DNA from 2 places in the Lysinibacillus sp. NPDC058147 genome. Region 1 is predicted to be linked to the other one. Evidence: a T-box and tRNA genes for the amino acid it is inferred to sense, from the RefSeq annotation. Region 1 holds a T-box; the other holds one or more tRNA genes.
What was found. The T-box of region 1 lies ahead of ileS (isoleucine--tRNA ligase). A T-box ahead of a tRNA ligase gene usually reads a tRNA of that ligase, here a tRNA-Ile.
Positions count from the first base shown of each region.

Region 2: it encodes a tRNA-Ile, which carries the amino acid that the T-box ahead of ileS (isoleucine--tRNA ligase) is inferred to sense. The anticodon was not compared.

Region 1 covers NZ_JBHVUJ010000002.1:152,890-156,278, forward strand. Annotated here, with positions in the region: gene ACFVT8_RS06145 (hypothetical protein) at 1-630, shown strand, start outside; gene ACFVT8_RS06150 (DUF2785 domain-containing protein) at 793-1,638, shown strand; T-box leader at 1,720-1,958, shown strand; gene ileS (isoleucine--tRNA ligase) at 2,013-3,389, shown strand, end outside.
Region 2 covers NZ_JBHVUJ010000012.1:85,451-88,839, forward strand. Annotated here, with positions in the region: gene ACFVT8_RS22610 (CynX/NimT family MFS transporter) at 1-368, shown strand, start outside; gene ACFVT8_RS22615 (nitric oxide synthase oxygenase) at 430-1,476, opposite strand; tRNA gene ACFVT8_RS22620 (tRNA-Glu) at 1,884-1,955, opposite strand; tRNA gene ACFVT8_RS22625 (tRNA-Asn) at 1,957-2,033, opposite strand; tRNA gene ACFVT8_RS22630 (tRNA-Ile) at 2,038-2,114, opposite strand; tRNA gene ACFVT8_RS22635 (tRNA-Gly) at 2,124-2,197, opposite strand; tRNA gene ACFVT8_RS22640 (tRNA-Phe) at 2,201-2,276, opposite strand; tRNA gene ACFVT8_RS22645 (tRNA-Ser) at 2,284-2,376, opposite strand; tRNA gene ACFVT8_RS22650 (tRNA-Ala) at 2,391-2,466, opposite strand; tRNA gene ACFVT8_RS22655 (tRNA-Pro) at 2,482-2,558, opposite strand; tRNA gene ACFVT8_RS22660 (tRNA-Arg) at 2,576-2,652, opposite strand; tRNA gene ACFVT8_RS22665 (tRNA-Lys) at 2,668-2,740, opposite strand; tRNA gene ACFVT8_RS22670 (tRNA-Gln) at 2,756-2,830, opposite strand; tRNA gene ACFVT8_RS22675 (tRNA-His) at 2,840-2,915, opposite strand; tRNA gene ACFVT8_RS22680 (tRNA-Trp) at 2,963-3,036, opposite strand; tRNA gene ACFVT8_RS22685 (tRNA-Tyr) at 3,041-3,124, opposite strand; tRNA gene ACFVT8_RS22690 (tRNA-Thr) at 3,131-3,206, opposite strand; tRNA gene ACFVT8_RS22695 (tRNA-Asp) at 3,217-3,292, opposite strand; tRNA gene ACFVT8_RS22700 (tRNA-Val) at 3,297-3,372, opposite strand.

The sequences.
Region 1 (3,389 bases):
GCCTACGCTCAATCAAAGGGGATAGCTCCTTCGCAAAAACAAATTAATGAACAGCTTGAATCATTGATAGAAGTAGGTATAAATCAAAACGAAGCGCAATTTGCTAAAGAATTAAAAAAGCTGAATCTTACAAAAGAAGAGTATATCGAACAATTTTTTAAACCGATATCTTATAAAATAGCTATAAACTATTCACTAATGAAGCAGGAAAAGAAACAATACAAAGATGTTAATATGCCGATACTATATTTTCTAGTTTTGAAAGATGCTATGAACTATTTAGAGGAGCACTATAGTCAAGAGATAGTTGCCTTACGTGAAAAATTTGATATTCCAGTTGGGGAAAAAGAAATCCATTCTAAAAATGGGTTAATTGTAGCAATCAAGGAACATGAATTTTTAGTTGTTTCCTATGCAGATAAAGCGGATATTGGTAAATTATCAATTAATGACATCATACAAAAACACGGTAATGGTACGTGGTTCCCATTAATCGATGCTCCTACAACATTGTCGCTTGGAGATGAAGTAGAAGTGAAATATAGTACAGATTTAGTAGGAGACCAAGATAATCCTAAAATAAGATTTGCAGATATAGATAGCATGGAAATACTGGAAGAACATCAATGAATCAAGGCTAGACATTCGAAAATTTCAAGAATGTCTAGCTTTTTATTTAGCTGTTTTTTATATTTGGATTAGGGTACAATTGTTGTAAGTATTTGTATATTTAGGGGTGTAGTAAAAAATGATTATACAAATTCACAAAAAGGTAGAGGAGAAAGATTGGCTATGAAATTAAATATAAACCTACTTAAGGAAATTGAATTAAAAGAAATACTAACAGATATAGATAGTGGAAATAAAATATGGCAGAACGAGGACCAAACTCAGCTCATACAATCAATGATGCAACATATCGGCTCATTAGATAGTGAACTACGGGATGACTTAATATATGGATCGTTTTATGAATTGATCCATGAAAAAAACTTACTAGAGCATTCACTTTTAACGGAGCTTTTAGAGGAATGTTTGAATAATTTATTATGTAAGGGTATTGAAGAAAGCGAATCAGATTTAGTTTTTACCCGTACATTTACGTCGCTTTTGATTGCCCTTATATTGTTTAGAGAAAACGCAGACGATTTTTTATCTGAACAGATAATCGCTGATTGTAAAGATAAAGTACTAGCTTATTTAGCAGCAGAAAAGGATGTAAGGGGCTATGTGCCAGTGAAAGGGTGGGCTCATAGTGTTGCCCATATGGCTGATGCAATCAATGAATTGGTGAAAAATCCTAAATTAAATAAAGCCTCTTATATTGAAATTGTAAACGCACTATGGAACGCCGTTTTGAAAGAAAATTATGCTTTCATTCACAATGAAGATGAACGGATTTTAGTACCTATGTTCACAATGCTTGAGCATGGTTTAGAGGAGCAACAGATCATTAAATTGCTGCAAGAATTACCTGCTACTTTAAACGTAAAAAAAGAACAGCTCGATGTACAGCATCACAGAATTTTACTTTTTAACTGTAAATCCTTTGTGAAAAGCTTTTATATTAAAACAAATGGGAAGCCTGAGTTCGCAACTCTACATAAAAGCATCAAAGCTTGTCTCGATGAATTATAAGGAAATCACTGTCAATATTAGTACTTTGAAATTATTGACAGACAAAAATTTGTTTGTTAAGATGAGTGACAATAAAAGCATACAAATTCGTTGATGAGAAAGAGTAGTGTTTCATTTTGTTCTACAGAGAGCCGACATTTGGTGGAAGTCGGTGTGCAGGTGTAACATGAAGATCCTCTCTGAGAAGATTGGCTGAACATAGTAAGCTAATCCGGGTGTCTACCGTTAAAAAGAACACGTATGATTGTACGTTGCTGAGTGCTATTGAACGTTGCTTCAATAGAATTAGGGTGGTATTCGCGGTTAACCCCGTCCCTTGCTTGGGACGGGGTTTTTTGTATGCCTTTTATACAATTAGTATAGGAGGAATTTACATGCAAGTCGAAGAGAAAAAAGAAACAACTGTAGAAAGAGAAACAAGGATTCGTCGATTGTGGGAACAAGAAGGAACGTTCCAAGCGTCTGTTGCGAATCGTTCTAACAATAAGCCTTTTGTATTTTACGAAGGTCCTCCTACAGCGAATGGTTTACCACACGTAGGCCACGCATTTGGCAGAACAATTAAAGATGTCGTGGCTCGTTATAAAACGATGCAAGGTTATTTAGTTGAGCGTAAAGCTGGCTGGGATACACATGGTTTGCCTGTAGAGTTAGGCGTCGAAAAAAAGCTAGGCATCTCTGGCAAGCAAGAAATTGAGAAATATGGTGTCGAACAATTTATTCAAGAGTGTAAGGGAAGTGTCTTTACCTATGAGAAGAAATGGCGCTCCTTTACAGAGCAGCTAGGCTATTGGATTGACATGGATGACCCGTATTTAACCCTTAGTAATGATTATATTGAGTCCGTTTGGAATATTTTAAGTCATGTGCACAAGGAAAAGCTTTTGTATAAGGGCCACCGCGTTTCACCATATTGCCCTAGCTGTCAAACATCATTAAGCTCCCATGAAGTTGCACAGGGCTATAAGGATGTAAAGGATTTATCAGTCACAGCAATGTTTAAATTAAAGGATAAAGATGAATATTTTCTTGGTTGGACAACGACTCCATGGACATTACCTGCAAATGTTGCATTAGCCATGAATCCTAAACTTATGTATGTTCGAGTGAAGCAGCACAATAAAGTCTATATCTTAGCAAAATCACTAGTGAATAAAGTGTTTGCTGATTCTGTTGAAGTGTTAAGTGAACATGAGGGGCATGAATTTGAAGGTGTGTCGTACACCCCACCATTTTCTTATGTCACAGTTGATAAGGGGCATGTCGTTGTTCTAGCGGATTATGTCACTGAGCATAGTGGAACTGGTATCGTCCATATCGCGCCTGCATATGGGGAGGACGATTATAAAACGGTACAGCAAAATAGGCTATCGTTTGTCAATGTTGTTGATTTAAAGGGTTGCTATACAGAAGAGGTCCCAGAGCTTGCTGGTAAATTTGTGAAAGATTGTGATGTCGAAATCATTAAAATGCTCGCTAAAAAGGAGCTATTGTTTGATAAGGAAAAATATGAGCATAGCTATCCTCATTGCTGGCGCTGTGATTCACCATTGCTTTACTACGCGACTGACAGTTGGTTTATCAATATGTCAGCATTGAAAGATAAACTTTTACAAAATAATAATCAAGTAACATGGTATCCCGAACACATTAAACACGGAAGATTTGGCAACTTCTTGGAAAACCTAGTGGACTGGAATATTAGCCGTAATCGCTATTGGGGTACACCGTTAAATGTGTGGGTTTGTCGG
Region 2 (3,389 bases), on a different contig from region 1:
TGACATCTCAACGACCTCTCGTATTAATGTTTACGGTATTTTACTTAGTTGGCTTTATCGGGGTAGTGATGGAATGGACAAGTCTCGCTGTTCTATGGATGGTGCTACTAGGCTTAGCAGGAGGGTCTTCATTCGCATTAGCAATGATGTTCTTTACACTACGTACCCGTACAGCTTTTGAAGCGGCTGATTTATCAGGTTTTGCACAATCATTAGGATATTTATTAGCCGCAATCGGTCCTATTTTATTTGGTTATTTGCATGATTTATTCGGTAACTGGAAAACCGCTGGATGGTTATTTATTATCGTTGTATTGATACTTTTCTTATGTTCATTTAGGGCTTCTAAAAATGAATATGTGAATTAAAAAAGGCAGCTCATAATCTTATTTCAACGGAAATAAGTTAAAAGTGAGCTGCCTTTCCCTATTAATAAGGTGGTTTCTGATAAAAATAGTTCGGTGTATTGTAAACATTAACATAAGGTTTATGGTAAATGTGAGTTGTAGCTGGTGAAAGAGGTGGAATCAACCACGTCCAATTACCTGTAACCTTACGATTTGCTGTTACTTCTGTTTCCTCAAACAATTTAAATTGCTGTGCAGCTGTATGATGATCCACAATGCTAACACCGTCTTCTTTAAAGGAATGTAGAACGGCAATATTCAGCTCAACTAATGCACGATCACGCCATAGAGAAGCCTGTTTAGTCGTATCGAGGTTGAAAATTTCCGCTATAGCAGGCAGCATATTATAACGCTCATGATCTGCTAAATTACGTGCCCCAATTTCTGTTCCCATATACCAACCATTAAATGGGGCTGCTTCAAAATCGATACCTGCCATTTGGAAACGCATACTCGAAATTATCGGCACTGCATACCATTTTAATCCTAGCTTCTCTACTTGAGCAGATTCCGGATGACGAATCGGTACCTCTAGTACATATTCGTCAGGAATAGTAAACACTTGTGGTTTCCTTCTATCCACCTGTACAACGATCGGAAGCACGTCAAATGCGGTTCTCTTACCTTGCCAGCCAAGTGACTCACATACTTTTGTAAACTCAATAGAATGTGGATCACCAACGATTCCCCATTCCGTTTCATAGCCAGCATAACGGATTAGCTGATGATTCCATACACGAACTCGCCCTGGTGCGAAGATCGTTATTGTTGGACGAATTTTCCCACCATTTGTTGCATATTGAATATGTTCAAGCAATGCGTTGAAAATATCTTCTTCTTTTGAAACATCTCGGGCATCAACAACATGCAGCGATTGCCAAAACAATCGACCAATACACTTATTACTATTACGCCATGCTACTCGTGCACCAAAGATTAATTCTTCCGTTGTCGGTATATATTCGCCTGCTATTTTAATTTGCTGTAATTTATTTTCTAGCCATGTTTCAGACTCATTTTGCTCTACTTGATAAAGTTCTAAAAAGCGCTGTACTTCATGTAAATTCATATCGAATTCCTCCATCTACCCTCATATTAGAGGAATGAAACTATAATCACCACGAAAAAATCAGCCAGAAAACATACATATTTTATATATGAAATACTTTGTTCAATATTTCTTATCATGTCTTCTATTTTTCTAAAACTAAAGTTATTTATGGATTAGGGTTTCCATTTTGAGTAGACATTATTAAAATCAGGGGAAATTACAGAGAAAAAACTATTGAATATAGATTTGCCGTTTTTTTACGCCTAAGTAGGTAATACACGAGATCATTAGGACTCATTTACTCTCCTTTGCAGTATTTAGGAGTAGACGTTATTAAGTGGCACTTCCTTACCGCATGATGATCTTTGTTTGTCAGTATAGTACGCATAAAAAAAGCATGTCGCACTAATGTGCAACATGCTTGATGACCCGTACGGGATTCGAACCCGTGTTACCGCCGTGAAAGGGCGGTGTCTTAACCACTTGACCAACGGGCCGTGGCTCCGAAGGCAGGACTCGAACCTGCGACAACCTGATTAACAGTCAGGTGCTACTACCAACTGAGCTACTTCGGAATAATGGTGGGCCTAAATGGACTCGAACCATCGACCTCACGCTTATCAGGCGTGCGCTCTAACCAGCTGAGCTATAGGCCCATTATTTTTTGGAGCGGGTGATGAGAATCGAACTCACGACATCAGCTTGGAAGGCTGAGGTTTTACCATTAAACTACACCCGCAAATGGTGGGTCAGGACGGAATCGAACCGCCGACACTTAGAGCTTCAATCTAATGCTCTACCAACTGAGCTACTGACCCGGAAAAATGGAGGAGGTAGAGGGATTCGAACCCCCGCGCGGTGTTACCCGCCTGTCGGTTTTCAAGACCGATCCCTTCAGCCAGACTTGGGTATACCTCCGGAAATTATATAAATGGTGGAGCCTAGCGGGATCGAACCGCTGACCTCCTGCGTGCAAGGCAGGCGCTCTCCCAGCTGAGCTAAGGCCCCAACAATCAGGAAAGATGGTCGGAATGACAGGATTCGAACCTACGACCCCTTGGTCCCAAACCAAGTGCTCTACCAAGCTGAGCTACATTCCGATATTATTAGGCTTTATTGGCGCGCCCGACAGGAGTCGAACCCATAACCTTCTGATCCGTAGTCAGACGCTCTATCCAATTGAGCTACGGGCGCATTTATAAAAACTGATGAGCCATGAAGGACTCGAACCTTCGACCCTCTGATTAAAAGTCAGATGCTCTACCAACTGAGCTAATGGCTCAAACTAAGAAATGAATGGCTGGGGTACTAGGATTCGAACCTAGGCATGACGGAATCAAAATCCGTTGCCTTACCGCTTGGCTATACCCCAATTATTAAATGGGGCGACTGATGGGAATCGAACCCACGAATGCCGGAACCACAATCCGGTGCGTTAACCACTTCGCCACAATCGCCACTATATGTAATCATAGTATTGTTTGATAACGAGTACCTCGTAACCTGGCAGGGGCAGTAGGAATCGAACCCACACCAAAGGTTTTGGAGACCTCTATTCTACCGTTGAACTATGCCCCTAAAATGGTGGAGGGGGACGGATTCGAACCGCCGAACCCTAAGGAGCGGATTTACAGTCCGCCGCGTTTAGCCTCTTCGCTACCCCTCCAAGGGATGGTGCCGGCGATAGGAGTCGAACCCACGACCTACTGATTACAAGTCAGTTGCTCTACCAACTGAGCTACACCGGCAAAAAAAAAATGGCGGTCCCGACCGGGATCGAACCGGCGATCTCCTGCGTGACAGGCAGGCATGTTAACCGCTACACCACGGGACCATAATGGTGGAGGATGACGGGCTCGAACCGCCGACCCCCTGCTTGTAAGGCAGGTGCTCTCCCAGCTGAGCTAATCCTCCTGGGTATAATGCCTAGC